DNA from 4 places in the Pectobacterium parmentieri genome. Region 4 is predicted to be linked to each of the others. Evidence: predicted binding sites of a transcription regulator. Region 4 holds the regulator's gene; each other region holds the start of a gene.
The links. Region 4 encodes Fur, which represses iron uptake genes when iron is present. Its sites were predicted from a motif close to ATAATAATGAGAACNACTATCAA; they were not measured.
Positions count from the first base shown of each region.

Region 1: a site for Fur is predicted at 4,870-4,892, ahead of sodA (superoxide dismutase [Mn]). Genes of this name have one in related genera too.
Region 2: a site for Fur is predicted at 4,729-4,751, ahead of exbB (tol-pal system-associated acyl-CoA thioesterase). Genes of this name have one in related genera too.
Region 3: a site for Fur is predicted at 5,224-5,246, ahead of ftnA (non-heme ferritin). Genes of this name have one in related genera too.

Region 1 covers NZ_CP015749.1:4,249,877-4,257,697, forward strand. The annotation lists gene A8F97_RS19240 (mannitol-1-phosphate 5-dehydrogenase) at 1-558, shown strand, start outside; gene A8F97_RS19245 (MltR family transcriptional regulator) at 676-1,239, shown strand; gene A8F97_RS19250 (YibL family ribosome-associated protein) at 1,401-1,763, shown strand; gene A8F97_RS19255 (methyl-accepting chemotaxis protein) at 1,881-3,773, opposite strand; gene sodA (superoxide dismutase [Mn]) at 4,159-4,785, opposite strand; gene fdhD (formate dehydrogenase accessory sulfurtransferase FdhD) at 5,044-5,877, opposite strand; gene exaC (acetaldehyde dehydrogenase ExaC) at 6,290-7,821, shown strand, end outside.
Region 2 covers NZ_CP015749.1:3,643,611-3,651,431, forward strand. The annotation lists gene A8F97_RS16490 (glycoside hydrolase family 32 protein) at 1-508, shown strand, start outside; gene A8F97_RS16495 (substrate-binding domain-containing protein) at 539-1,558, shown strand; gene A8F97_RS16500 (YiiG family protein) at 1,959-2,978, shown strand; gene exbD (TonB system transport protein ExbD) at 3,202-3,627, opposite strand; gene exbB (tol-pal system-associated acyl-CoA thioesterase) at 3,631-4,629, opposite strand; gene A8F97_RS16515 (TRAP transporter substrate-binding protein) at 5,301-6,278, shown strand; gene A8F97_RS16520 (TRAP transporter small permease) at 6,403-6,909, shown strand; gene A8F97_RS16525 (TRAP transporter large permease) at 6,927-7,821, shown strand, end outside.
Region 3 covers NZ_CP015749.1:1,840,544-1,848,364, reverse strand. The annotation lists gene zwf (glucose-6-phosphate dehydrogenase) at 1-87, shown strand, start outside; gene A8F97_RS08290 (bifunctional 4-hydroxy-2-oxoglutarate aldolase/2-dehydro-3-deoxy-phosphogluconate aldolase) at 254-895, shown strand; gene purT (formate-dependent phosphoribosylglycinamide formyltransferase) at 990-2,168, opposite strand; gene A8F97_RS08280 (S9 family peptidase) at 2,369-4,420, shown strand; gene A8F97_RS08275 (DNA polymerase III subunit theta) at 4,775-5,005, opposite strand; gene ftnA (non-heme ferritin) at 5,377-5,883, shown strand; gene A8F97_RS08265 (YebY family protein) at 6,165-6,521, shown strand.
Region 4 covers NZ_CP015749.1:706,340-714,160, reverse strand. The annotation lists gene A8F97_RS03065 (methyl-accepting chemotaxis protein) at 1-534, opposite strand, end outside; gene fldA (flavodoxin FldA) at 1,423-1,950, shown strand; gene fur (ferric iron uptake transcriptional regulator) at 2,280-2,729, shown strand; gene glnS (glutamine--tRNA ligase) at 2,787-4,445, opposite strand; gene nagE (N-acetylglucosamine-specific PTS transporter subunit IIBC) at 4,611-6,107, opposite strand; gene nagB (glucosamine-6-phosphate deaminase) at 6,467-7,267, shown strand; gene nagA (N-acetylglucosamine-6-phosphate deacetylase) at 7,287-7,821, shown strand, end outside.

The DNA.
Region 1 (7,821 bases), 1.5 Mb from region 4:
GGTATGGAATTGACCGACAACCTGATGGCGTTCGTTGAGCGTAAGTTGTTCACACTCAACACCGGCCATGCGATTACGGCTTACCTTGGCCAGCAGGCGCGCCATCAAACGATCCGCGATGCGATTCTTGACCCGAAAGTCAGATCCGTGGTCAAAGGCGCAATGGAAGAGAGCGGTGCGGTACTTATCAAACGCTACGGTTTTGATGCGGATAAGCACGCCGCCTATATCAACAAAATTCTCGGCCGCTTTGAAAACCCCCATCTGCATGACGATGTGGAGCGCGTTGGCCGTCAGCCGCTGCGCAAGCTGAGTGCCGGTGACCGTCTGATCAAGCCGCTGCTCGGAACGCTGGAATACCATTTGCCGCATGACAACCTGATTACCGGCATTGCTGCCGCGATGCACTATCGCAGCGAACAAGATCCGCAAGCGCTGGAGCTGGCTGAATTAATCCGCACACAGGGTGCGCAGGCGGCGCTGGTGCAGATTTCTGGTCTGGATGCTGACAGCAAGGTTGTCGCGCAAGCAGTGAATGTGTATAACGCCATGCAGTAATCGGCGCGTCTCGTCACCAGGCAGGTGTGGTCTTTTCGACACGGTGTAAAGGTATACGGGCGACGTCGGGGATGCGATGTCGCCACACCTGCCGGTAAGCATGCTACCGAGATGGGTATGCTGTGTGCGGGTTTAAAGGGTCGAGAAGTGACGATGGAAGAAACACAGGCGTTTGAAAACCGGGTTCTGGAAGCGCTGAACTCAGGGAAGACAGTGCGCGATTTTATGCTCTGTGCCGTTGAATTGCTGGCTGAAGCGGCTAGCATCCTGATGTTGCAGGTGTTCCGTAAAGACGATTATGCGGTGAAATATGCCGTTGAACCTCTGATGACGGGAACGGGGCCACTGGGTGACCTTTCCGTGCGCCTGAAACTGATTTATGGCCTGGGGATGATCAGCCGTAAAGAGTATGAAGATGCGGAATTGTTAATGGCGCTGGGCGAAGAGCTAGCACATGACGATCGACACTATCGTTTTACCGATGATGAAATTCTGGGGCCCATTGGTGAATTGCACTGCGTTGCGGCATTGCCCGCAGAACCGGCTTTGCCATTGGGGGCAGATGCCGATCCGCTTCTGGTGAGTATGCAACAGCAGCGTTATCAGCAGATGGTGCGTTCCACGCTGGTTTTATCCTTGACCACATTGATTGCGCAAATCAGTCTGAAAAAGGCGTTTTAACCCCATTCTGCAACATTACCCCACTACGCCCGTCAGGCGTTTATACTCGGCATACTTCACGCTGTTTGTGCGTTGGTTACTCTTCCAACAACTCGAATTATTTAGCGTATAGTGTATGCTGTGCCCCGCATTATTCTCCCGTTATATATAGGTTATCTTTTATGAAAGAGCAGGAAAAAGCAGAAATCAAACGCCTTAGCGACCAATTGGATAAGCTGACGCATAAGCAGGCCACGCTGCTGGCACAAGGTGATGCCGAAGCCATCGCCCTCAATCTGGAAGCTTGTGAGAAGCTAACGGCTGAGATTGAGCGCCTGCGTAACGTGAGAGAACAAAAACTTAGCAAAGAAGCGCAGAAACTGGCGGATCTACCTTTCAACCGTGCGATTACGAAAAAAGAGCAGGCTGATATGGGAACGTTGAAGAAGAGTGTTCGCGGCTTGGTGATTGTGCACCCGATGACTGCGCTCGGGCGTGAAATGGGCTTGAAAGAGATGACAGGCTACGCGCCGAAATCGTTCTGACGCTTTTTCTCTGCGTAGACAGAGGATAAGCGACGGATACCCGATAGTACTGATTCATTGGCAAAGCCCCTGCTTAACAGGGGCTTTGCCGTTTTTGGTGCTTTGCTATTTTTACTATTAGCTTGGCGCGTGCAGACGATGCGTTTGGTTGTTAAACGCGATACCGGCGGGGGTATCATCATGCTGTGCGTTGGCCAGACGGAAGACGGAAACGGCCTGCTTCAACAGTCTCGCCTGCTCTTCCAGCGAGTCGGCGGCGGCAGAGGATTGTTCAACCAGCGCGGCGTTCTGCTGCGTGGTGCTATCCATCTCAACAATCGCCTGGCTAACCTGGGTAATGCCCCGGCTTTGTTCATCCGATGCGGTGGCAATTTCACCCATGATGTCATGCACCTGCGTGATGGAAGTGACGATATCGTTCATCGTTTTGCCAGCATTGCCGACCAGTGTCGCACCGTGTGATACCTGATTAACGGATTCAGAGATCAGGCCTTCAATTTCCTTCGCAGCCTGAGAACTACGCTGAGCCAAGCTGCGGACTTCGCTGGCGACAACGGCAAAGCCACGGCCTTGCTCACCAGCGCGGGCCGCTTCTACGGCAGCATTCAATGCCAGAATGTTAGTCTGGAAAGCGATGCTGTTGATGACGGACGTGATTTCCGCGATACGTTTGGAACTGCTCTCAATCGCAGTCATGGTTTGCACCACGTTATTCACCTGCTCGCCACCCTGTTTCGCGGTTTGGGAAGCGCTGATAGCCAATTTGTTGGCGTGGTGTGCGTTGTCTGCGTTTTGCTTAACCGTCGCAGTGAGTTGCTCCATGCTAGCGGCAGTTTGCTCAACGGCAGCGGCCTGTTGCTCGGTACGTGATGATAAATCTGTATTGCCCGCTACGATCTCGCCAGACGCGTTAGAAATCTGGCTGACGCCGACGCGAATGTCGTCGATCATATTGTGCAGGTTGTCATTCATTTTTGACATCGCACTCATCAACTGGCCCAGTTCATCTTTACGGGTGGTGTTGATGGACATGGTGAGGTCGCCCGTTGCGATTTTTTCAGCCATGCTCAATGTGCGACCCAGTGGCGTGGTGATTTGACGCGAAATAAACCAGGAAATTAGTAGGCCAAGCAGTAGCGTAATCAGTGCCGCAATGCTCATTTGCAGCGTGGCGTTGTAAATATCGGCCTGTGAGGCGGCAAGCTGATCGCTGGCGAGGGATTTGATAACGACATTCAACTGATCGGCAACAACTCGCATTTGCTCAGCCTGTGCTATCTCTTCCTGATAGGCCGGCATATAGGCCAGAACCTGTTCTTCATAATTGTTCATGATCGTCAGAACCGGCGCTAGTGTGTCACGCTGTTCGGCAGATAGGCTCTGATAAAGGAAAGTCAGTGACGTTTGTGCGGCGTTGATAGCATCCGTCAACTTTTCTTCGGATTCTTTATCCGTTGAGAGTAATAAACCGCGGACATGGTAACGAACGGAAATCAGCTTTTGATTCAAATCAGAAAGTAATAATTGAAGATTGGCGCTATTGTTGTCTATCTTTAATTGGTCGTTGAGTTGTTCCAGAGGTTTTTCCGTCGTTGAAATATTCCAGCTTTTTCTGACGGCATCTTTGGTGTTCACTGCATTAATATAATTTTTTTGTTTTTCCTGATAACTGGAAATTAATGTAGGAATACTTGCTATTTTTTTTTCATCATTTTCCGGCCAGCTAAATATTTTTGCTTTTTCGGCGAGTTTACTGATGTTTGAAATATGCTCAATGTTCTTTTTTATATCATCAGGATTATAATTGGCTCCGTATAATGCGCGATAATACTTAGCCTGGTTGATCTCATCATTGATATTGTTGCTTAAATTAACTTTATCAATACTGTCTTTTAGCGAGCCTATATGCATAATGCCGGCACCAGCAATTACCATGGTCATCAGCAGAATCAGGAAAAAACCCAATCCTAATTTTTTACCGACTTTTAGATTATCAAAATTTATAGCCATCACATTTCACCACTATCTCGTATTGAGCCAAATTCATTATCCTGATGCACACTTGATTAGCGGTGTTAGCATCTCGGATTACCACGCGCCAAGCCAATCCTGCAAAACAGCATGATAAAAACCCGCAGTAGATATCGGCACTCTACTCTGAAACTTTACGCGTTGCCCGCTTTTCGGGCTTGAAGCCAGTGCACTAACAGGGATGCGTAAACCGTGCGATATCGTGGCGATTGGGTTGGGCGTGGCGGTGGGGAATGGCGAGGAAAATCAGGGTACATGTGGCTTGAAGTATGAAGAGGATAATAAAAAACTGGAATAACACGTTGTTATTCCAGCCTTGATTCAAACGCAGGAGCCACCTGATCACATCAGGCATCCAGCGGTTTTATTTTTTCGCGCCAGCGAAACGAGCCGCAGCTTCGTCCCAGTTCAGCACGTTCCAGAATGCTTTAGCGTAATCTGGGCGACGGTTTTGGAATTTCAGGTAGTAAGCGTGTTCCCATACGTCCAGACCGACGATTGGGTAGCCAGAGGTACCAGAAATCGCTTCACCCATCAGCGGACTGTCTTGGTTTGCGGTAGAAACCACAGCCAGCTTGCCGTCGTCTTTCAGAACCAGCCAAGCCCAGCCAGAGCCAAAGCGGGTTGCTGCTGCTTGCTCAAATTTCTCTTTAAACGCATCAACGCTGCCGAAATCGCGTTCGATTGCTGCTTTCAGATCGCCAGCCAGCGTAGTGCCTAATTTCAGGCCTTTCCAAAACAGGCTGTGGTTAGCGTGGCCGCCAGCGTTGTTACGCAGTGCTGCTTTTTTCTCGGCAGGGACCTTATCCAGTTGAGCAATCAGCTCTTCAACCGATAATTTAGCCAGCTCAGGCAGGGATTCCAGCGCGGCATTAGCATTATTGACGTAAGCCTGATGGTGTTTGGAATGGTGAATTTCCATCGTTTCTTTGTCGAAATGCGGTTCCAGTGCGTCATAAGCATAAGGCAGCGATGGCAGTGAATAACTCATGTTTAGCATCTCCATGGTAAAAAAAATGTTACGGCACTGTTCTGTTAGTACCGCGTAAGCAATACGTTCATTATAGTTAATTAAATGATATTGAAAATGATTATTCTCGATCTGGTGTGATGAACCATATTGCTTTACCTCATGATAACAAACGGTTATGTCGTTATTGCATTATGTAAAAACAAATTAATCTATACCGTCATGCTTCAAATAGCGTGTGTGCCTGTGGAAAACCATCGTGATTCTGACGGCAATGGCTTACTCGCTCAGGCGTTGCGGATGCGTGTAAATTGTCGCATGTCCTGGTCGACAAAAACCCACCAGCGTCAGGTTGCAGCGCCGTGCAACGTCAACGGCCAGCGAAGTGGCTGCCGAGACAGCAAACAGGATTTCCACGCCACACATGGCAGATTTTTGTACCATTTCATAGCTGGCTCGGCTGGAAACCAGTGCCGCCCCTTGCTGCCATCCTTGCTTTGCTCGAGTGCCAAGCAATTTATCCAGCGCGACATGGCGGCCGACGTCTTCACTCCCCCCGCACAGCGTGCCGTCTGGTGCAATCCAGCTTGCGGCATGAGTACAACCGGTCATCTGGCCGATCTTCTGCACATCACGCAGTCGCGTCAGCGCATTTTCAAGTTTGCTGAGGGAAAATGTCTGGGTGAAAGGCAGAGGCACCACCGGTTTGCCGATTTCCGCAAGCTGCTCTACGCCACATACGCCGCAGCCTGTGCGCCCGTCCATCGATCTGCGTCGTTCTTTTAGCCCGGCAAAGCGTCGGCTGGAAAGCTCAATGTGAACTTCAATACCGTTACAGGCGGGGTGCACATCAATACCGTAGATATCTGCTGGTGATTGGATAATACCTTCCGATAAGGAAAACCCGAGAGCGAACGGTTCCAACTCTTTCGGTGAAGCCATCATCACAACATGTGAGATGCCGTTATAAACCAGCGCAATAGGTACCTCTTCCGCCAGCCAGTCAGACTGTGGCTGATGCAGCGAATCGGGGTGATAGACCGAATGTTGCATTGCGCCTTCAAGGGCGGTATCTGCTCGTAAATGAACCTCTTCCACCTGAAATACCTGCATGTTAGTAACCCTGGAAATTAAAAGTATTATACCCGTCATACTTCAAGTTGTATGTGCGTTGGCTACGCTTAAATACTCGGCCCGTCGTGGGCCTCGCCCTAAAGGGCCAACGCTTTGCGTTGTTCAAAACGTTAACGTTTTGTCCTGAAACTCGAATTATTTAGGGTATACCTCACAGCGCCTGAAGGGATGCGAATTTTTCTCCAGGAACAGCGAGTGTGCTCGCATAGCAATGTGTATTTTTCCTGCAACAGGAAAGAAACTGTGCGTCAACTCGAAGAGTTGCCTTCTTCTCTGACCGAATCCTGTCGCTAACGCCATACCCCGTATAGGCTTCATGTAGCGGCTTACTGCTTGCCTCTTTTTTTCACTGCAGCATGGCCGCTCACCCGGAAATGAAAAGGAGACTGAAATGGCGCACGATAATCTCGAAGGCCGATCTGCATCTGGTGACGTCGGCTTTCTTAATCTGAAAAAACGCTATGACAATTTTATCGGCGGAGCTTGGGTTCCACCTGATGCGGGTCAGTATTTTGTTAATTTGACGCCAGTAACGGGTCAACCGATGTGTGAAGTAGCCAGTTCGACAACGCGAGATATTGACCATGCGTTGGATGCTGCTCATAACGCAAAAGCGGAATGGGGTGGCCTGTCGGTGCAGGAACGGGCGCTGGTGCTTAATCGTATTGCCGACCGGATGGAACAAAACCTTGAACGGTTGGCGCAGGTGGAAACCTGGGATAACGGCAAACCAATACGTGAAACCAGCGGGGCGGATGTGCCGCTGGCGATTGACCACTTCCGCTATTTCGCGGCCTGTATCCGGGCACAAGAGGGGGCGATTAGCGAAATCGACGGCGACACGGTGGCCTATCATTTTCATGAACCTCTCGGTGTTGTTGCGCAGATTATTCCCTGGAACTTCCCGCTGCTGATGGCCTGTTGGAAGATGGCACCAGCACTGGCCGCCGGTAACTGTATTGTGCTGAAGCCTGCCAAGTTGACGCCGATGTCGGTGCTAATTTTGATGGAGCTGATTCAGGATCTATTACCTGCGGGGGTCATTAATGTCGTCAATGGGTCGGGAAGCGAGATTGGTGAGTATCTGGCAACATCGAAACGCGTTGCGAAAGTTGCGTTCACCGGATCGACCGAGGTTGGCCAGCAGATCATGAGCTATGCGGCGCAAAACGTGACGCCGGTGACGCTGGAACTGGGTGGTAAATCGCCAAACATCTTTTTTGCCGATGTGATGGATAAGGAAGATAGCTTCTTTGATAAAGCGCTCGAAGGTTTCACGCTGTTTGCCTTCAATCAGGGAGAAGTTTGCACCTGCCCGAGCCGCGCACTAGTGCAGGAATCGATCTATGATCGCTTTATGGAGCGGGCAATCAAGCGCGTTGAGGCTATCCGTATCGGTAACCCGCTGGACAGCAAAACCATGATGGGCGCACAGGTGTCAGCAGGCCAGCTTGATACCATCCTTAACTATATTGATATCGGTAAGAAAGAGGGCGCTCGGGTGCTCACGGGTGGCCAGCGTAAGGCTATGCCAGATGGGCTGGCGGAAGGTTACTATCTGGAGCCGACGATATTATTCGGTAAAAACAGCATGCGTGTCTTCCAGGAGGAAATCTTTGGCCCGGTGCTGGCGGTAACGACGTTCAAGACGATGGATGATGCACTGGAGATAGCCAACGACACGGAATACGGTCTGGGCGCAGGCGTGTGGAGCCGCAATGGTAATATCGCTTACCGAATGGGGCGTGGCATTCAGGCGGGTCGAGTTTGGACCAATTGTTATCACGCCTATCCGGCACATGCTGCGTTTGGGGGCTATAAGCAGTCTGGTATCGGGCGTGAAAACCATAAAATGATGTTGGAGCACTATCAACAAACTAAATGCCTGTTGGTGAGCTACTCTGATAAGCCGATGGGGCTGTT
Region 2 (7,821 bases), 2.1 Mb from region 4:
TGATGACAATGAGTTTTTTGAACCGACAATCGAACATGGCTGGATCCATACCATGACCTGCCCGCGTGAACTCACACGGCATGGCGATCGCGTTTATCAACGTCCTGCCCGAGAATTGCAACAGTTACGCAAGCAGCATGATATCTGGCAGGGTGCCGCAGACTACGCGCCGCAGTTCGCCATTAGCCGCGCGGAAATACTCATCACCGCTCAGGGAGAGTTCCAGTTCAACCTTGCCTCGCAGATCGTTCTCTGTTGGGACGGCGAACGCGTCACGATGAGCCGACACAACCGTCGCACTGGCGAACCCGAACATCGCTATTGGCGCGGCGATCTGCGTCAATTGCAGATACTGTGCGATCGCTCCAGCATTGAGATTTTTATCAACGATGGCGAGGCCGTGATGTCTGCACGCTACTTCCCGGAAAGCGAGGCGACCATCATGTTCAGCGGCTCTGGACGATTAACGCTACAACACTGGCTGTTAGCGCCATGCGTGATAGAATAACATCCCTTTTTTCTGATAGCAGACCACGCGGTGAAACCGACTAAACGCATAACAATCAGTGACATCGCCGCACTAGCCGGTGTATCAAAATCCACCGCCAGTCTGGTGCTTAACGGCCGCAGTAAAGAGTTTCGCGTTTCTGATGAAACCCGCGATCGCATTTTGGCCGTTGCGCACGAGCAGCGTTACCAACCCAGCATTCACGCACGTTCTCTGCGTTCCTCACGCAGCAACACGCTAGGGCTGGTAGTGCCGGAAATGACCAACTACGGCTTCGCCGTGATTTCCCGCGAACTGGAGATGCGGTGCCGTGAAGCAGGGTTACAGTTACTGATTGCCTGTACCGACGAGAATGCCAGTCAGGAGATGATGGCAGTTAACAGTCTGGTACAGCGTCAGGTCGATGGCTTGATCGTCGCTTCCAGCCTGTTGAGCGACGTCGAATATCAAAAAATTAATCAGCAACTGCCCGTTGTACAATTTGACCGGGTTATTGGTGATTCCACGCTGCCGATGGTGATTTCCGAAGCGGTAGAATCCACGGCGGAAATGGTCGAACGTATCGCCCGTCAGCACCGTGATGAGTTCTATTTCCTTGGCGGCCAGCCGCGTATTTCCCCGACTCGCCACCGTCTGGAAGGCTTCCAGCTTGGGCTGACGCGTGCCGGTATCGACTGCCAGCCAGAGTGGATCCTTCATGGCAGCTATCACCCCAGCGCGGGCTATGAAATGTTTGCTCAGTTGTGTGCGACACTGGGACGTCCGCCAAAAGCACTGTTTGTTGCCGCCTGCGGCCTAATGGAAGGCGTGCTGCGCTATATGAACCAGCATAACCTGATGGGAAGCGGTATCCGGCTGTGCTGCTTTGACGATCACTATCTGTTCGATTGTTTACCGCTGAAGATCGATACCGTGGCACAGGATTGTGAAAATCTGGCGCGCAACAGCTTTGAAATGATTACAAGTTTGATTGCGCAACAGCCGCTTGAAGAAGACCGGCGCTATATCCCGACGCGTATTCACTGGCGTCACCCTGACTCACGGGCATAGTTCAAAACGGTTCTCAAGCGGTTATTCGCTACAATCACCTTATTGCTAGCAGGTCTATGGCGTCTTCTGCTATTAACGCAAATATTCCCGTCACGACGGCTTGACCTAGCGGGAAGTTAAGGGTTGCATTGATAGCAATAATGCGGAATCATTTTGTCTAAGCATGATGGTCAAGGAAGACGCTAAGGTTCATCTGGATGATAAATAAGGTAATTAATAAGGCACCGCTCAGCCAATTAGCCCCCCGCTGCTTTCCTCAGCCACTCTGCGTTCAAAGAAGCATCACCTCTTCAAAAACAGTCATCACCACATGTAGCGCATCACCCAAGGGCGTCTAACGGTAGCCCTGATGTGACGGCATAACCATCATATATCACGACCAAAGAAAAGGGAGATTCACATGAACGTTCGCACTATCCGGACACCCGCTAGGCTGGCCGCGCTCGTTGCCGCCACCATCGGCTTAACGGCCTGCGAAGACAAGCCCGACGTCGCAGCAGCCCCAGACCAGCCCGCTTCTGCCACCGCCAGCGCAGCACCCGCACCGGCGGCGAAACCTCAGGTGGATGCTAACCAGAAGCTCAATATCTACATCGAATGCTTCAACTCCACCCATGTTTCTGCCCACAAGGCGATGGAGCGCTACACATCCTGGGTAAAAGATATGAAAGCAGGCCCTACGGGCAAGGAACGCGTTATTTACGGCACCTACTCGGTATCGGAATCCAGCCTGAAAGACTGTAGAGACCCCGTTATCAGCGCGGCCCAAAGCGAGCCAGCCATGCCCGCGCTGGACACGGCCGCCAAAGACTACTCTGCAACAGTAATCGCCTGGGGCCAAACGCTGCAGGAAGCCTCGACTTACTACGATCGCGAGAACTATAAAGATGATGCGATGGCACGCGGCAAGGCGATGCACGGCGACATCGTCAAGCACTATGCGGCATTCAACACAGCCAGTCGCCAGTTCAATCAGGCTCTGGAAGAAGCTAACGACGAGCGCCAACTAAAGCAACTGGCAGAAATCGAGAAGAGCGAAGGCCGCCAGTTCAATTACTGGCATATGGCCACTATGCTCAGCGCCAAGCAACTGGTAAATGTGCTAACGCAGGATGACTTCGACATCAACACCGCCACGGCCCGGCTTAAAGCCTATGAGGACAACGTCGACGCACTGATCGAACTGACCAAGCAGCCCAACACAGTGAAACCCGCGACATGGTCTCTGATGAATTTGCCACTGGAAGATTATCGTATGTCCGCTAAAGAGCGCTTGCGCCGAGTGCGTGATAAGACGCCCTACAGCCAAGGCGATCGTATACTGCTGTCCAAGAACTCCGGCTGGATGGTACATGGCAGCGCCGACAGGCTCATCAGGAACTACAACTCTCTGGTGGAAAGCAGCAACCGCCAGCGCTGATTCATGCGACCACGTTGCATAGAAAGACGACCGCGCGGCGAGTTAACCCTGTCGCGCGTCTTGATAAAGGCTGCGGGAAATGGTGCCTTGGTTGCCTTTCTGAACGCTGGACTAGCGGCGCTTTCCAGCGTTCATGCGGCACCGGACTTCACGTTGAAATAAAAAAAGGAATGCGGTTTGAACCTTCACCCCGCATTCCTTCTTAAAACATCACTCGTAATCGTTATTTAGCAGCAGCGGTTTCCGCACCGACCAAACCAACCTTGAGGTAACCCGCTTTACGCAGTGAATCCATCACGCTCATGATGGTTTCATAATCGACGCTTTTATCCGCCTGAAAAAAGATAGTTGTTTCTTTGTTGGCACTGGTTTTTGCATCCAACACCTGAGCCAGAGACTGCTCGTTAATCGCCTCTTCCCCCAGAAACATTTGCTTATCCGCTTTTACCGTCAGATAAAGCGGCTTCTCTGGGCGCGGCTGCGGCACGGCTGATGATGCTGGCAGATCGACACGAATATCCACCGTTGCCAGCGGGGCTGCCACCATGAAGATGATCAGCAGAACCAACATGACGTCAATGAACGGCGTGACGTTGATGTCATGCATTTCACCATCATCACCTACGTCCTCCTTCAAATGCATCGCCATGACTTAACCCACCCGCAGTTTATGCGCTGCTGAAGACGCCCGGTTATCGTTGCTGGCAGCCACGTCGAGATCGCGGCTTTGCAGCAGCAGCACTTGTGCCGCCACATCACCGACCGTCGCTTTGTAACCAGCAATCGAGCGCGCAAAGACGTTATAGATGACAACCGCAGGGATCGCCGCGACCAGACCAATCGCCGTCGCCAGCAGAGCTTCTGCAATCCCCGGGGCAACCACCGCCAGGTTAGTCGTTTGCGTCTGTGCGATACCGATGAAGCTGTTCATGATGCCCCATACCGTACCGAACAGCCCTACGAACGGTGCAACTGCACCGACCGTGGCCAGGTAGCCATTACCACGCCCCATATGACGCCCAGTTGCCGCCACGCGACGTTCCAGACGAAACGCGGTGCGCTCTTTAATCCCGTTGTTATCATCTGAACGTGCAGAAAGTTCCAGTTCGTTCTGCGCATCCTCCAGCAATTGCTGCGCTACGCTGCCTGCTTTGAACGAATCAGCCGTCTCCAGCGCATCGTCCAGCGTTTTCGCCTGCTCCAGCGCCAGATACTCACGACGCAAGCGACGTTTCGCGCCAGACATTTCGACACTTTTACTGAAGAAAATCGACCAGGTAATCACGGAAGCCAGCAGCAAACCGATCATCACCGTTTTCACCACGGCATCGGCGTGCTGGTACATACCCCAGACGGATAAATCGGTTTTCATCAGGTTATTCGTACCCGGCACCGCACTAGCCGGAAGCGTAAGCGCTGACGTCGGCGCGGATGCTTCGGTTGTCACGGGTATTGGAGAGGGTGCCGCAGTTGGTGCCGCATTCTCTGTCGATAACGGCGTCGTTGCCGGAGCCGCAAACGCATTTCCACTTAGTCCCGCCGTACATAGCAGGATAACCAGCACGCTACGGGAAAATGCGCTGAACGCACCACGTTTTTTTTGCCAGGTTGATAACACCTGTTGAGTTGTATTACTGACAGCCGTTTTCACGCTGTGCCTCCACCATTCGTTCTGTACAATAACGCGCACACACCCGTAGGTATCATGCCGCAATAACGCAGCCTGAAATGATACCAAACCCTGAACGAATTGATAGTCGTTCTCATTATTATTTACGTCAGATAACACACTTTTTCTTGCGTTCTGACAGGGTTTTTGGGGGTATTACCTGCATTTCGACGGAAAATGCATAAAGAAGCATGAAGAATCGCATTCAGGAATATATCTGGCAGGCGATAGCTGCAGGTACTCGCCTAAAACACTGCCTTATACTGTAAGGTTTTTGTGATCGACATTAAGTTATCACACCATTTCATGGTGACTGGCGATAAGTTCAATGAAATGAATAGAAACACAAACACACAACAAGACAAATAAAAACATCATGTTATGAAGATTTAGATTAAGAAAATAGGAATAAAAACCCTATAAAACAGCATTTCATATTAGCTTTTTCTTTTGTGACACGAGTCATTCTACGAAGTTGTATAATAGGTTAGCTTAACCCACAGAGAATCCCGACGCGCGCCACGATAATAGCTATACAAGGATGCCGTCTTCTCACCGATGCACCACAATAAATTATTCTATTTTTCATGGGTTTGATTTTTTAATCACCCTTTTATTATCGATAATGTCCCCCTACCTCTGGAGATAATTCAATGAAGCTGTCGAAAACATTGATCGGCATTTGTCTGGGTTCTACTGCATTCCTGATGAGCCAAGCGATTCAGGCACAACAAATTAAAGCCTCTGATGTTCACCCTGAAGGTTATCCTAATATCGTCGCCGTACAGAAAATGGGAGAAAAATTAAAATCTGCTACCAATGGCAGGCTGGAAATTAAAACCTTCCCCGGCGGCGTATTAGGGGATGAGAAGCAAATGATTGAACAGGCTCAGCTCGGTGCAATTGATATTATCCGTGTTTCAATGACGCCCGTTGCCGCTATTTTACCAGAAATAGAAGTCTTCACCCTGCCCTATATTTTCCGTGATGAAGATCATCTGCATAAAGTGCTGGATGGAAAAATCGGTCAGGAAATTGGTGACAAAATTACCCATAGCAGTAAATCAAAATTGGTTTTCCTGGGCTGGATGGATGCGGGAACGCGTAATTTAATCACCAAGCAACCCGTGGCGAAACCAGAAGACCTCAAAGGTATGAAAATTCGAGTTCAAACCAGCCAGGTTGCTCTCGCAACGCTGAAAGCTATGGGCGCTAACGCCATCGCTATGGGCACCAGCGAAGTCTTCAGCGGCATGCAAACCGGAGTGATTGACGGCACCGAAAATAATCCACCAACTTATGTGGCACATAACTACATGCCTGTTGCCAAGAATTTCACCTGGAGTCGCCACTTCATTATTCCTGAGCTGTTCCTGTACTCCAAAACCAAATGGGATAAGCTTTCCAAGGAAGATCAGGATCTGATCCTGAAACTGGCGAAAGAAGCGCAGCAAGAGCAGCGCGTACTGTGGAATGAATATACTCAGCAATCCCTGGATAAAATGAAGGCCGGTGGCGTTCAGTTCCATGAAACCGATAACGAGTACTATTTCAAAGCGACACAGCCTGTACGCGATCAATTTGGTGCCAAATATCAGGATCTGATTAAAGCCGTCGCCGACGTCCAATAATCAATATCTCATCTCAGCGGATAAATAGAGGAACGTTGATAACTCTATTTATCCGCCACCCTTAATAGCTTGATAAAAAAATTATCCTTCGCTTATCACTCACTGAGTGAATATAGGTGACACAATGGCACAGTCTTATCACTTAAGTATGGATGTACTCTATCGTATTGCCATGTGGGTTTCTGGTCTGGCGTTACTCATTATGACGCTAATAATTCCTATCGGCATATTCGCACGTTATGTTTTAAATGCGGCATTATCCTGGCCAGAACCCATTTCAATTATTTGTATGGTGACGTTTACTTTTGTAGGTGCGGCGGTCAGCTATCGTTCTAATTCACATATTGCTGTCAGCATGTTGACCGACAGATTGCCAGAATCCGGTAAGAAGATTTGCGTTCATCTGTCGAATCTCCTGATGCTCTTGATCAGCCTGTTTATTCTTTATTACAGCACAGTGCTCTGTCTGGAATTATGGGAACAGCCCGTCGCAGAATTCCCATTATTAACTGCGGGTGAAAGTTATTTACCGCTGCCTATCGGCTCGTTAATTACTGTGCTTTTCATCATCGAAAAAATGTTTTTCGGCCCGCAGGATAAACGCCCTGTGGTCATGCTTGGCAGTTCTTAATTCGGAGCCAATACACCATGGATGCATTTATTCTTGTTGCCACGCTGGCAGTGCTGTTGGCGGTCGGCGTTCCCGTCGCCTACGCGGTAGGGTTGAGCGCAATTGTTGGTGCCTTCTGGATCGATTTGCCGCTTGAGGCTGTCATGATTCAGATTACCAACGGCGTGAACAAATTTTCGCTACTGGCGATCCCCTTCTTTATTCTGGCTGGGGCCATTATGGCCGAAGGCGGCATCGCCCGCAGGCTGGTCAGCTTCGCGTATATTTTTGTCGGCTTTATTCGCGGCGGCTTATCACTCGTTAACATCGTCGCATCGACGTTTTTCGGGGCGATATCCGGCTCTTCTGTGGCAGACACGGCTTCAATCGGCTCAGTGATGATCCCAGAAATGGAGAAGAAGGGCTACCCACGCGACTTCTCCGCTGCCGTCACCGCCAGCGGCTCCGTGCAGGCAATTCTGACACCACCGAGCCACAACTCTGTAATCTACTCGCTGGCAACCGGCGGCACGGTTTCGATCGCCTCGCTGTTTATCGCCGGGATCCTGCCCGGTCTGCTGCTCAGCCTGACCTTGATGGTGATGTGTGTTGGTTTCGCACATCGACGGGGTTACCCGAAAGGTGAACGCGTACCGTTCCGTCAGGCGCTGAAAATCTTTGTCGATACCCTGTGGGGGTTGATGACGGTTGTTATCATCATGGGTGGGATTTTGTCCGGCATTTTTACCGCGACGGAGTCTGCGGCCATCGCCTGCCTATGGTCCTTCTTCGTGACCATGTTTATCTATAAAGATTATAAATGGTCTGAGCTGCCCAAACTGATGTACCGCACGGTAAAAACCGTCACGATCGTCATGATCCTGATCGGCTTCGCCGCCGCATTCGGTGCCATCATGACCTACATGCAGTTGC
Region 3 (7,821 bases), 1.1 Mb from region 4:
AAGCCTTATCAGGCGGGAAGCTGGGGGCCTGTGGCGTCCGTGGCGATGATCACGCGCGATGGCCGTTCCTGGAATGAGTTCGAGTAATTTTTTGATAATACGTCAGTAGCTGGAATGTCGAGGCGTGTTGGCATTCCACGGTTTTAATGTATGGCTTACGGTGCGGTTGGCATCTGTGGCAACGCAGATCCCTGTGGCAGGGGCGCGCTATATAATTAATGATGCCTTCGGGCATGTCTGGAGATAATTTTTGATGAAAAACTGGAAGACGAGCGCGGAACAGATTTTGACAACGGGTCCCGTTGTTCCTGTGATTGTGGTCAACAAACTGGAACACGCGGTGCCGATGGCAAAAGCGTTAGTCGCGGGCGGCGTTCGCGTTCTGGAGCTGACATTGCGTACCGACTGTGCTATCGACGCGATCCGTGCGATTGCGAAAGAAGTACCAGAAGCCATCGTGGGTGCGGGTACGGTGACAAACCCTGAGCAACTGGCTGCGGTGGTTGAAGCCGGTGCGCAGTTTGCCATTAGTCCGGGCCTGACCGAGCCGCTGTTGAAAGCAGCATCGGCAGGTAATATCCCGTTGATTCCAGGTATCAGCACCGTATCTGAGCTGATGTTGGGTATGGATTACGGCTTGCGTGAGTTCAAATTCTTCCCTGCAGAAGCTAACGGCGGCGTGAAAGCGCTTCAGGCGATCGCCGGTCCATTCGCTCATATTCGTTTCTGCCCGACAGGCGGTATTACGCCGAATAACTACCGTGATTACCTGGCGCTGAAAAGCGTGCTGTGTGTTGGTGGTTCCTGGTTGGTGCCGAACGATGCGCTGGAAAGCGGTGATTACGCACGTATTACTGAATTGGCGCGTGAAGCGGTTGCTGGTGCAAAAGCTTAAGTTTGCCGGTTACTGAATGACGAAGGCCACTCACTGCGAGTGGCCTTTTTTATGCCCGGTTTTCTGTGCGTCGTCCAATCAGAAACCGTAGATATTAGCCGCTGACTTTTACGCCAGCCGCGACACGCTTGGCGATTTCAACAGCATCGTCTGTCGTTGTTGCACTGGCTAATGCAACACCCATACGGCGTTTGCCGCTGATGTCTGGTTTACCAAACAGGCGAATTTGTGTATGAGGGAGGAGCGTGCTTTCTAGACCCTGATAACACACGTTGTCGCTCTCAAGCTCAGGCAAAATTACGGCAGAAGCCGATGCACCGTACTGTCGAACCACGCCAATTGGCAGCCCAAGGAAAGCGCGAACGTGCAGGGCAAACTCGGACAGATCCTGAGAAATCATCGTCACCATGCCGGTATCGTGTGGGCGAGGAGAGACTTCACTGAAAATAACTTCATCACCGCAGACGAACAGCTCAACGCCGAACAGACCATAGCCACCGAGCGCTTTTACGACATCGCTGGCCATCTTTTGTGCGCGATCCAGTGCCAGTTCACTCATCTGCTGCGGCTGCCAGGATTCGCGATAGTCACCATCTTCTTGTCGATGGCCGATTGGTGCACAGAAATGAATGCCGTCAACCGCATGGATGGTGAGCAGGGTGATCTCAAAATCAAAATTAACCAACCCTTCAACGATGACGCGCCCGCCGCCTGCACGGCCACCCTGTTGGGCATAGCTCCATGCCTGCTCTAACTGCTCTGCGGAGCGAATCAGGCTTTGCCCTTTGCCGGATGAACTCATGACCGGCTTAACAATGCAGGGATAGCCAATTGCCTCTACTGCCTGATAAAAGCGCTCTTCGCTGTCGGCAAAACGGTAGGTGGATGTCGGAACGCCGAGTGTTTCGGCAGCCAGACGACGGATGCCTTCACGGTTCATCGTCAGGCGTGTCGCTTCAGCACAAGGGACAACGTGGTGACCCTGTTTTTCCAGCGCCACCAGCATGTCGGTAGCGATGGCTTCAATTTCCGGCACGATATAATCAGGGCGTTCGGCTTCAACCAACGCTTTTAATGCGTCGCCATCCAACATATTGATGACGTGACTACGATGTGCAATCTGCATCGCAGGGGCATCGGCATAGCGATCGACCGCAATCACTTCGATTCCCAGGCGCTGACACTCAATCGCCACTTCTTTGCCTAATTCACCGGAGCCAAGCAGCATCACTCGTGTGGCATCCGCACGCAGGGCGGTTCCAATCGTTAACATAACCTTATACCTGATCGGGTTGTGAAAAATGGCCGCAGTATAAACGAAAACGTTTGCGTGCGCATTAAAGAGGAGATGCTCTGGAATGCGTTACGCAAAAGCGCACCAAGAGACAAGGACGTGGCTTGGCATTGTAGGGCAATCGTGCCACTCTTCTTGCAGAGTGAAATTTTTATGTCAAGACAACGAGATCCGATGCGATGAAGACCCCGCAAGCTGAAAAAAAGCCCCACACGATAAGCACACATGGCGATACGCGTGTCGACAACTATTACTGGTTGCGTGATGACCAGCGTACCGATCCGCAGGTGTTGTCCTATCTGGAACAGGAAAATGCCTACAGTGAAGCCATCATGGCGCCTCACGCTGCACGTAAACGGTCGCTGTATGACGAAATGGTTAAACGTATTCCGTCGACGGACATGTCGGTACCGTATGTTAGAAAGGGTTATCGCTACCAAAGTCGCTATGAGCCGGGCAAAGAGTACGCTACCTATCTGCGTCAGCCTGAGCAGGCAACAGAAGTATGGGAAACGCTATTGGATGGGAATCAACGTGCGGAGGGGCATGAATTTTATAGTCTCGGCGCGCTTGAGATTAGCCCGAACAATACGCTATTGGCCCTCTCGGAGGATTTTTTATCTCGCCGGCAGTACACGCTGCGTTTTCGCGATCTGAACAGCGGCGAATGGCTACCGGATGTGATCGAAAATGTGACCGCAGGTGCGGAATGGTCGGCAGACTCGACGATGCTGTACTACGTGCGTAAACATGCACAAACGCTATTGCCGTATCAGGTCTATCGTCACCGCCTTGGGAGCGATCCAGCACAAGATGAACTGGTATATGAAGAGAAAGACGATACCTATTATGTCAGTCTGAGCAAAACGACATCAGAGCACTACATCACTATTTATCTCAGCAGCACTACGACGACCGAGGTGTTATTACTCGATGCGACGCTCCCAGAGGCGGTGCCGCAGGTCGGCATTCCACGTCGGAAAGATCATGAATATGGTATTGATCACTATCAGGGGCGGTTTTACCTGCGCTCTAACCGAGAAGGGAAAAATTTCGGTCTCTACCATTCGGATAAACCTGATGAACAAACGCTGGAAACGCTAATTGCTCCACGTGAACACCGCGTTCTGGAAGGTTTCGAACTATTCCGTGATTGGCTGGTAGTCGAAGAGAGGGAACGCGGTTTAACCAGCTTGCGCCAGATTCACTGGCATACGCAGGAAGAAAAAGCAATCACTTTTAATGATGCGAGCTATGTGGCATGGCTATCGTACAACCCTACGCCAGAAACGGCATTGCTGCGTTATGGCTATTCATCAATGACAACGCCCAGCACGCTGTATGAATTGAATCTGAATACGGGTGAACAGCAACGGCTTAAGCAAGCCGAAGTGAAGGATTTCTCTCCAGATCATTACCGGAGCGAACGCTTGTGGATCACGGTCAGGGACGGCGTCGATGTCCCCGTTTCCCTCGTTTATCATCGCGAGCATTTCACCCCTGGCAAGAACCCGATACTGGTTTACGGCTATGGCGCCTATGGAAGTAGCATGGAGCCCGATTTCAGCGTTAGCCGCCTGAGCCTGCTGGACAGAGGATTTGTTTTTGCCTTAACGCACATTCGCGGTGGTGGTGAGCTGGGTCAGCAGTGGTATGACGATGGTCGATTGCTCAATAAAATGCATTCCTTCACGGATTTCATCGATGTGTCTCAGGCATTGATAGAAAAAGGCTATGGCGACAGGGAAAACATGTTCGCTATGGGGGGCAGCGCGGGAGGGCTCTTGATGGGGGCGGTAGTCAATATGGCCCCCGATTTGTTCAAAGGTGTTGTGGCCCAGGTTCCGTTTGTTGATGTGTTGACGACAATGCTGGATGAGACAATACCGCTGACGACCGGAGAGTATGACGAGTGGGGCGATCCGAATGAACAAACCTACTATGACTACATCAAGCAATATAGCCCCTACGACGGTGTTACCGCTCAGCGCTATCCACATTTACTGGTGACTACCGGGTTACATGACTCTCAGGTTCAGTATTGGGAACCTGCGAAGTGGGTGGCAAAATTGCGGGATGTTAAAACAGACGACCGTTTGGTGTTGCTGTACACTGATATGGATGCTGGGCACGGTGGAAAATCCGGCCGCTTCAAACGCTATGATGACATTGCGCTAGAGTATGCTTTTCTATTGATGGTGCTTGAAAAGGCTGCGGAAGGTCACGAATAAGTGCGAGCAACTGAAATTATGAGGGTAAACCCGTCTTCGGGTTTACCCGATTGGCATGACACATTACTTAGGTAATATCAGTACTCAGGTAATATCTGCCTGCGGTTTCTTCGCCTTTTTATCGGCTCGTTTTTCGGCGGCCGTTTTGAGGGGCTTTTTCTTACTGTTCTTTTTGCTATCCAGTCCTTTACTCATATCTTGCCTCGCTTGATAAAAGGTAAGGTTGCCACTCCATTAACCTCTTGTGAGGGACGATATGCAAGCAGAAAATCATTTTTGCTGTGTAAGAATGTAACCCGTGGAAAGGGATGTTTTCCACGGTAAGGCCGTCTTAGAGTGGAATGCGGGGAATCGCTATTTAGACTTAGGCTCGTAGGGTAAACGAGAGAACTGCAGTGAGCGTTGGCGATAAAACATCACACGTTCACGAAAGTAGTTACGCAGGTGTTCGGGTTGTTCTCTCTCAACAACCTCTGGAATGACTGGCATATTGTAACGTTCTTTGAAGGCAACGCCTGATGCCGCCAGGTCTACGTTAACCTTATCCATATCCTCTTTGGATAATTCTGCCAGATTATGTCCCATGCCGCTTTCTCCTGCCTATTGGTCACCGACTGATAGGTGCCACGGTAAAGTAGCAACAGGAAAATGGCAAGTGTTCACCTTATCATGTGGATGTTTATTATTCTGATTGTGAAATGGGAATCATTTTTAATACCGGAAAGTCATAAATGATATAAATTGAAGTTGTTATTTTTGGTAATAAAAATTATTCTCAATAATACAGTGAAATTCATTCTGAATTGATAATGGATATCAATATAAATAATTCTAATTTATTGTTTTACATTGTTATTTTATTTATAAATCATCAATGTTAATAAAGTGTTTTTTATTTTATTTTTTCAGGCATAATGCCCTAAATAATTTCACCTGCCGGGAAATAGGGAGTTACCATGTTAAAAAAAGAAATGATTCAGAAGCTGAATGAGCAACTTAATCTGGAGTTTTATTCCGCGAATTTGTATTTGCAAATGAGTGCATGGTGCGGTGACAAAGGTTTTGAAGGCGCATCCAGCTTCCTGAAGACGCATTCTCAGGAAGAAATGCAACACATGCAACGCCTGTTCGACTATCTGGACGATACAGGAAGCCTGCCTGTACTAGGCGCGATTGCCGCACCGCCGATTGATTTCGACTCGCTGGCTGATGTTTTCAAGTTGACCTATGAACATGAACAGTTGATTACAGCAAAAATTAATGAGCTGGCACATGCCGCGATGGCACTGCAGGACTACTCCACATTTAACTTCCTGCAATGGTATGTTGCCGAACAGCACGAAGAAGAAAAACTGTTCCGTTCTATTCTGGACAAACTGGCATTGGTTAATGCTAGCGAAGGCGGCCTGTTCTTCATCGATCAGGATCTGAAAAAAATGTCTACGGTAGCCCCGTCAGCCTAACGGCAATCGACACTTTTGTCGGCCAATGTGCATTTGAAGAGCGCGGGATAACATTCTTTTTATCCCGCTATTTCTTTCCTCGAACGACCTTTCTACTTATATCGTGCAGTCGATCTTATTCTTGGCTTCGCACTCGACTTCATCTTCCTCTGTCGCTATGATCGCGTTAGTCGTGATACACAACTTTATGTTTTATAAGGTTTGATGCTGTCTTTCTCTGATTTGGATAAGGCTGCAAAACTCACATATATCATTGTCTGAATACGCATGTCGGGAATACCATGATGAAGAAACTTTTGCTATCTATCGTGCTTACCTCACTTTCTGCGAATGCTTTTGCTGCCGCCAAACTGGCAAATATCAGCCGGCTGGAATATGGCGATCGCTGGGCTTTCACGCGTGAAGAAGTGCAACTGATTTGTCGCCCTGGCAATGCGCTGTATGCCTTACATACTGGGACGTTGATGCAATATCCATTAAACGATACTGCTATTGCGCAGATGAAATCTGGACAGGTGAGTGCACAACCGATAGACGTGATTTGGCTGGACGATCCTAAACATCCCGGACAGAAGAAAAGCCTTCAGCCATTTATCGACCGTGCAGAGCAACTGTGCTTACCAGATAGTCAGCCATGAAGTGATTGATTTATCTATTTAATGTTAACTTCTTGCTTCTTTATGGTTAAGGTAAAGTGTGAAACCTGTTCCATTTGTGATAATTGCGAACGGATTGATGCTGGAAAACGCAGGGGAGTTGGCTACGCTTAAGGTTACAAGGCTATTACAGCTTGTATAAATGCCAACTTTTAGCGCACGGCTCTCCCAAGAGCCATTTCCCTAGACCGAATACAGGAATCGTATTCGGTCTTTTTTTAACTTATTGATTTATGGGTTTTTATTTTTATAAACCACGAAAAGTCCACGAAATTCGATATACGGCCTTTTATAGATAGGTATATTCCTTCCCTCGATTATCTAAATATTTTTCTGTCATTCTTACTTATTTATGACCTGGCAATTTCTGAGCAAATTCCTTTCCTTGTTCTTTCTCATATAACCTGCCAGCCAGACTTCTTATTTCATGAAACGTCGGCGGCTTCTCATCTAATTCAATCCCTGATGCCTTTCATGTTCTTGTGCCTCGGGCTGGCTACTTAGCTCGTTCGCATCAGCGATTTGCTGGGTATTAGCAAAATGTCTGTGAGTTTATGGAAAAAATGCTGTCCTAGCCGATCGCGTGCTCGCAATTTACAACGCGACCAGCTTCGGCGGGTTTTTGCTTTTGTACAACAGTCCTCCCTGATAAAATCATTAAACAATGGAGGAAGTGTATTATGACGAATTGGGGATTAGGATCTTTAGTTGCGGGGATAGTCTGGCTTATCGTGTCATTCAATATGAGTACATCCATCGTGATAGATGGTAAACTTGTCACGAATGTTTTTTTGATCGCTGCTCGTGAAAGTCAGATGAATATGGGTTGGTTGTTAGTCGTCGTCGGGGGCGTTTTCACGTTCTTGGGAGTGGCTAGAAAACGGTATACCAATAAACACCGTAAACCCTGAAAGCACGGTTATAATAGCTAGGGAGTATTATGAGCGTTTGGGATTACTGCGTGATAGCTGCCATTTTTCTCTGTGGTATCGTTATGATAGTGGAGTCTATCATTTACGTTCGTAGAGGGGTTTATACAAAGACTTTTAAAGGCGTCAGTCGGCGCGAGTATATTCATAGAAATGACAGGCCAGATGTATACTGGCTGCATGTTATTTGTCATTTTAGTGCCGGTATCGCGATGATTTATATTGTTTTCTGGATTTTTTATCCTTTTTCCATATGACTGCGTTATCTTATTTTAATATCTTATCAATAGGGTAAGGAAGTCAGGATATTGATTTTATTGCTGTCGGTGTTTTCGTTTTCGGTAATGGCTGAG
Region 4 (7,821 bases):
GAATTTCTCTGCGCTGGCGCTACTGAATGCGGATAGGGACGCGCCAAACTGACGGCTCAATGGCGGCACAATATTCTTGGCCTGATTTTGGTAATCGTCCAGCGCGTTGGCAACAGCCTTTTGATAAAGCGGTTCAACACCTTGAACAACCAGACTATTCCAGTCACGACTGACAGCCTGCACCAGAGCATTATCCAGACCCGCATGATCGATGGCATTAAACGCCACCAAATCAGACTTCAGTTTATCCAGCGCGACGAGAGCAGAGGCCTGCTCTTTATCAGCGGTAGCATTATCACCACTGCGACGCGCATCTACGGCACGCGCCAGACGGGTTACCATACGGAAGTATTGATCGTTGCCCTGGTTGATGAAATTCATGTTCTGAACCAGCAAGGTGCTGGTTTTTGAGGTTGTAGTCATCTCTTTAAAAGAGAACAGGGTATATATCGATACCCCCCCCCAAAGAACACAAAAAATGCCCAGCACCCATAGCATAGCGGTTCTGATGGCAATATTTTTAATAAGTCTCATAGCTCACTCCAAATCAGGAAAATGGTTAAAAAGATTTTTATCGCTAATCAACCAATATGAATCAGAAAATTCACACAATAAAACAGACCACTTCTCCCTAGCGTTCACATTTCACCGAGTCGAAAACTCAAAAACCACGCTAGTTCATCGGCTAAATACAGAGAATATTTAGCACTCTTGCTATATTTATTAATATAATTTTTCACACCGAGAATAAATTCGCCTATTTTTATAAATATACGTTTTTTAATCAGAGGGTTGAAAGCAAAGCGACTGCCACCCTACGTCCCTTGTGCGTTGGCGTGGATACACAGCCAGACGGAAAAGCAATTTAAACATCATTTTCATTTTATTCTTTAATATCAAAAGCTAAAGACTTTCTCTTCAAGGTTGCATCGTTTCAGCTACAAATGATTATAATTCTTATCTTCTTTGATTAGGAATATTCCCGAAAAATGTTACAAATCTTCAATTCAATAAAAACATTATCTTTTGTATGTATTTTAATTCTCCCTAAATAGAGATGTACCGTTCCGTGACTTTTATTTCTTAAAAAAAGAAGTCTGCTTTTAATTACAACTGAAAGGAAATGCAAAATAAAAACATCATTCATAAAAAATGAAACGTCGTTGCAAATAAATAACCTTCTGGTACTGGGCTATGCATGTCTAATCTCGGAAGGCAATATAACCATACTATTGACATGGATAATTTAGCGCCAGAAGAGATGCACTTCGCTCCTTTTATCGCCCTCCGCATTTTGCATGCTCTTGATTTACGCCTCTATACCGATACGAGTTTCTCCTAATGTGAGTGTCTGTTATTATTAGCAGATAAGTGGGTGAAACATTACACCATACCATTAGGAATCAAGGGGTTATTCAATTCATGGCACTCATCGGAATATTCTTTGGCAGTGATACCGGCAACACGGAAAACATCGCCAAAACGATCCAACAACAGTTAGGCACCAGCGTTGCTGATGTTCATGACATCGCCAAAAGCAGCAAAGAAGACCTGGAAGGTTTCGATATTCTGCTGTTAGGTATTCCAACCTGGTATTACGGTGAAGCTCAGTGCGATTGGGATGACTTCTTCCCTTCGTTGGAAGAGGTTGATTTCACCGGAAAATTGGTTGCTCTGTTTGGCTGTGGCGATCAGGAAGACTATGCAGAATACTTCTGTGATGCCATGGGAACTATTCGCGACATCATTGAGCCTCGCGGCGCGACGATTGTCGGCCACTGGCCAACAGAAGGCTATTATTTTGAAGCGTCTAAAGGACTTGCCGACGATAATCACTTCATTGGTTTGGCTATCGATGAAGACCGCCAGCCTGAATTGACCAGCGAGCGCGTGACGACGTGGGTGAAACAGATCGGCGATGAACTGAATCTGAAAGAGCTGGTTGGTTAAGCCATTTTGGCTCTGATAATCCCTATCAGAGCCAAAATAGTATCGATAGGTAAAACCTTTCATAATAATTGATACATTTTTTTAACTTCTATCAGTAAACCTGTACAATAATCCCATCGGTTTTATACGCGCTTTACCTTTTCCTCATTCATCAACAACGGATTGCGTTATATATCAGTAGTGTGAGTGGGGACAATATTGTTAACATTCCCTTGTTTTCATTTTGTATGCGCGGTTCTATAATTGAGACGCGTTTGCATTTTTTGAGCCGACCGATGTCATAGGCTAGGCAGCCTCCATTGATAAGTAAGCTACAGGACTAAACCCGCATGACTGACAACAATACCGCATTGAAGAAGGCCGGCTTGAAAGTCACTCTTCCAAGACTGAAAATACTGGAAGTGTTACAGGATCCTGTCTGTCATCACGTCAGTGCGGAAGATTTATACAAGAGACTGATTGATATGGGCGAAGAGATTGGTCTTGCTACCGTCTATCGCGTACTCAACCAGTTTGATGATGCAGGTATCGTAACCCGTCATAACTTCGAAGGTGGTAAATCCGTCTTTGAATTGACGCAGCAGCATCATCACGATCACTTAATTTGCCTCGACTGTGGCAAAGTCATTGAATTCCGCGATGAATCTATCGAAGCACGTCAGCGTGAGATCGCAGAAAGACACGGCATTAAATTGACCAACCACAGTTTGTATCTCTATGGGCATTGCAGTGAAGGGGATTGTCGAGAAGACGAAACCCTGCATGAGTCCACACGATAAATCGACCACATAAAAAAATAAAACCGCCGAGGCGGTTTTATTTTCTAACTCATGCCCTTAACCTACCCAGGTATCGCGCAGCCCGACCGTTCGGTTAAACACCAGATGGTCTGTACTGGAGTAAACGCGATCGGCACAGAAATAGCCTTCGCGCTCAAACTGATACGCTTTCTCTATTTCCGCCTGCGCCAAACTCGCTTCGACAAAGCCTCGCGTAACTTTCAGTGAGTCTGGGTTAATCGTCGACAGGAAGTCATCCGCCGCGCCAGGATTTGCCACACTGAATAAACGATCGTACAAACGGAATTCTGCTGGCACGCCATGCGCCGCGGAGACCCAGTGGATAACCCCCTTCACTTTACGGCCGTCAGCCGGATCTTTGCTCAGCGTTTCCGCATCATAACTACAATAGATCGTGGAGATGGTGCCCTGCTCGTCTTTTTCAATGCGATCAGCTTTGATCACATAGGCATTACGCAAACGAACTTCTTTACCCAACACCAGACGTTTGTACTGTTTGTTAGCTTCTTCACGGAAGTCAGCGCGATCGATGTAAACTTCACGGCTGAATGCCACCTGACGCGAGCCCATTTCCGGCTTATTAGGATGGTTCGGCATCGCAACAAACTCTTCGTGCTCAGCGGGCAGGTTCTCGATCACGACTTTGACTGGATCTAACACTGCCATCGCACGCGGAGCATTCTCATTCAGATCGTCACGGATGCAGGATTCAAGCGCGGCCATTTCCACGTTATTGTCCTGCTTCGTTACGCCGATGCGCACACAAAATTCACGGACGGAAGCCGCACTATAGCCACGACGACGCAGGCCTGAGATAGTCGGCATACGCGGGTCATCCCATCCTTCAACCACATTTTCCACAACCAGTTGGTTCAGCTTACGCTTGGACATAATCGCGTATTCGAGATTGAGGCGGGAGAATTCGTACTGGCGTGGATGGCAAGGAATCGTGATGTTATCCAGCACCCAGTCGTACAGACGACGATTATCCTGGAATTCCAACGTACATAGAGAATGCGTGATCCCTTCCAGCGCATCGGAAATGCAGTGGGTGAAGTCATACATCGGGTAGATGCACCACTTATTGCCCGTCTGGTGGTGATCGGAGAACTTAATGCGATACAGCACCGGATCGCGCATCACGATAAAGGATGATGCCATATCGATTTTTGCACGCAGACAAGCAGTACCTTCAGCAAACCCGCCGTTACGCATTTTTTCAAATAGCGCCAGGTTTTCCTGCACGGTACGGTCACGATAAGGGCTGTTTTTGCCCGGTGCCGTCAACGTACCACGGTATTCGCGAATCTGATCGGCGGTCAGCTCATCAACGTAAGCCAGCCCTTTACCGATCAGCTCAACCGCATAAGCGTGCAGTTGATCAAAATAATCAGAAGAATAACGAACGTTACCGCTCCATGAAAAACCCAGCCACTCGACGTCACGTTTGATCGACTCAACGTATTCGATATCTTCTTTTACCGGATTGGTGTCGTCAAAACGCAGGTTGCATTGCCCTTGATAGTCACGCGCGATACCAAAATTCAGGCAAATAGATTTGGCATGCCCAATATGCAGATAACCATTCGGCTCTGGCGGAAAACGTGTCTGAATACGGTCATGCTTACCAGACGCCAGATCTTCATCAATAATCTGACGGATAAAGTTAGTCGGGCGGGCTTCAGCCTCACTCATTCTTCATTCCTCAATGCTAAAACGACGTATAACCGACAATGATCCAACAAGCTACGCTGGGAAACAACCGTTAATTATTCATAACGAAAAAAAGGGGCGAGATTGCTATCTCACCCCCTCAGTTTCATCGATATAACACGGCGTTACACAAGCATCGTCATTATATTACGCCTTGTCATACTCCGCTTTCAGCGCCGTTGCGATCGACTCAGCCTGCGTGCCCACAACAATCTGTACGCTTTGTTTATTCAGGCGAATAACACCCGCAGCGCCAAGACGTTTCGCCTGTGCATCATCAACCAGAGAGGAATCAACCACGTTCAAACGCAAACGTGTGATACAGGCATCGATGCCAACCAGGTTGGCTTTACCGCCAAGTGCCTGTAAATATCCCTGTGCCAACGCCGCCGTATCGTTTGACTTCTTGCCCACAGACGCTTTAATCACGTCATAGCCATCTGCCTCACTACCGCTTACCGCCAGCTCACGTCCCGGCGTTAACAGATTGAAGCGAGTGATGGTAAAGCGGAACACCACGTAGTAAATGACGAAGAATACCAGCCCCTGCGCTATCAACATGTACCACTGGGTTGCCAGCGGATTACGTGAAGACAGCACCATATCCACCAGACCGGCACTGAAACCAAAACCGGCGATCCACTGCATACTGGCTGCAATAAAGACGGAAAAACCTGTCAGTAACGCATGCAGGAAATACAGCACTGGCGCGACAAACATAAACGAAAATTCCAGCGGCTCGGTGATCCCGGTAAAGAATGAAGCAAATGCCGCCGCCAACATAATCCCGGCCACTTTGCTTTTGTTCTCTGGGCGCGCGCAGTGGTAAATCGCTAGCGCAGCGCCCGGCAGGCCGAACATCATAATCGGGAAGAAGCCCGCCTGATAACGCCCAGTGATCCCAACGATGGCTTTACCAGAATCGATAGACTGTTGGCCTGCCAGGAAGTTAGGAATATCGTTGATACCTGCGACATCAAACCAGAACACAGAATTCAGCGCATGGTGTAATCCAACAGGGATCAGTAAGCGGTTAAAGAAAGCATAAACCCCAGCACCAGCCGACCCTAACTGTTGAATATGTTCACCAAACGACACCAGCGCATTGTAAATGACTGGCCAGACGTACATTAAAATGAACGCCACCAGAATCATCAGGAAAGAAACCAGAATCGGTACCAAACGCCGCCCACTGAAGAAAGAGAGCGCTTTAGGCAATTCAACCTGGCTGAAACGGTTATACAGTTCGGCGGACATCACACCGACGATAATCCCGATGAACTGGTTTTCAATCTTACCAAACGCAGCCGGCACCAGTTCAACGGGAATTCGTTGAATCATAGCGACCACGGCGGGTGAACACAGTGTAGTCAGCACCAGATAACCAACAAAACCGGTCAAGGCGGCCGCACCATCCTTATCTTTCGACATGCCGTAAGCGACACCGACCGCAAACAGCACCGCCATATGTCCAATGATCGCCTCACCCGATTTAATGAGAAGCGCCGCCAACGCGTTTTCACTTCCCCAGCCAACCGGATCAATCCAATAACCTATCCCCATCAGGATAGCGGCAGCAGGCAGCGTCGCGACAGGCACCATCAATGCCCGGCCGACTTTTTGTAAATAGCTCAGAATACTCACTTTTCCCTCTCTTACCTTTGTGAGGTAAATGAAATGTTGTGGGGCAAACAAACCTGCCAATAAATTTCACTGCCAAAAATTTCACTGTCGAACAGTTTCATTGTCGAAAAACCATGACCCGCGGTGGTTCTTAGGGACAGTGTAAGAAAAATAATTCGCTACACAAATTAAACCCCATAATTATGTGATAAAAATCACCAAAAAACTGCATACGAAAACTTTATATCTGAATAAAACCCCAACTTATTTCAAGATTAAAAAAAACGGAGTAGACTAATTTTAATGCATAGACAACGCGCGTCACTGGCGCGACTTACGCGATAACGAATTTAATCCCACTAGAAATCAGGAGAGCGCCGATGAGACTCATCCCTTTAACTACCGCCGCAGACGTCGGAAAATGGGCCGCCCACTACATCGTTGAGAAAATTAACGCTTTCAAACCCAGCGCGGAGCGCCCTTTTATTCTTGGCTTACCGACAGGTAGCTCACCACAGGAAGCCTATAAATCGCTGGTCGCCATGCACAAAGCCGGTCTGGTGAGCTTCAAATACGTTGTGACTTTCAATATGGATGAATACGTCGGCCTGCCAACCGATCACCCGGAAAGCTATCATACCTTTATGCATCAAAATTTCTTCAATCACGTTGATATTCCGCGTGAAAACATTAACCTGTTGAACGGCAACGCAGAAGACACCACAGCAGAATGTCGCCGCTATGAAGAAAAAATAAAATCCTACGGGAAAATTCATCTTTTCATGGGCGGCGTGGGTAATGATGGGCACATCGCCTTCAATGAACCCGCTTCCTCTCTGGCTTCCCGCACCCGCATCAAAACGTTGACGGAAGAAACCCGTATTGCGAATTCCCGTTTCTTCGGCGGGAACGTCAGTTTGGTGCCCAAATTTGCCCTGACCGTTGGCGTTGGTACATTGCTGGATGCCGAAGAAGTGATGATTCTGGTGACCGGACGCAACAAAGCGCAAGCGCTACAGGCTGCGGTAGAAGGCAACGTCAACCACATGTGGACCATCAGTTGTCTGCAACTCCATGCTAAAGCCATCATGGTTTGTGATGAGCCTTCAACGATGGAGCTAAAGGTAAAAACCGTTAAATATTTCCGTGAGTTAGAAACGGAAAGTATGAAAAATCTCTAACCGATCGCGGGAGTTGATGATGTACGCGTTAACCCATAGCCGGATTTTCACCGGCCATCAGATTTTGGATAATCACGCCGTTGTGATTGCCGATGGGCTGATCGAACGGATCTGCCCACTTGCCGCTCTCCCTTCTGGCATTGAACAGCACGACCTGGGCGGTGCGTTCCTCGCCCCCGGGTTTATTGATCTCCAGTTGAACGGTTGTGGAGGTGTGCAATTCAACGATTCGCTGGAGACGATCTCCGTCAAAACGTTGGAAATCATGCAGCAGGCAAACCAGCGATCAGGCTGCACCAGCTTTTTACCTACGCTAATTACGTCCAGCGACGCGTTCATGAAGCACAGCGTCAACGTAATGAGAGACTGGCTGGCGCAGAATAAGCATCTGGCGCTTGGACTGCATCTCGAAGGCCCATGGCTGAACGTAATAAAAAAAGGCACACATGACCCTGCTTTTATCCGCAAGCCAACGCAAGAACTCGTCGACTTTCTGTGCGCCAACGCGGATGCAATTACGAAAATCACACTGGCACCGGAAGAAGTCGAGCCGT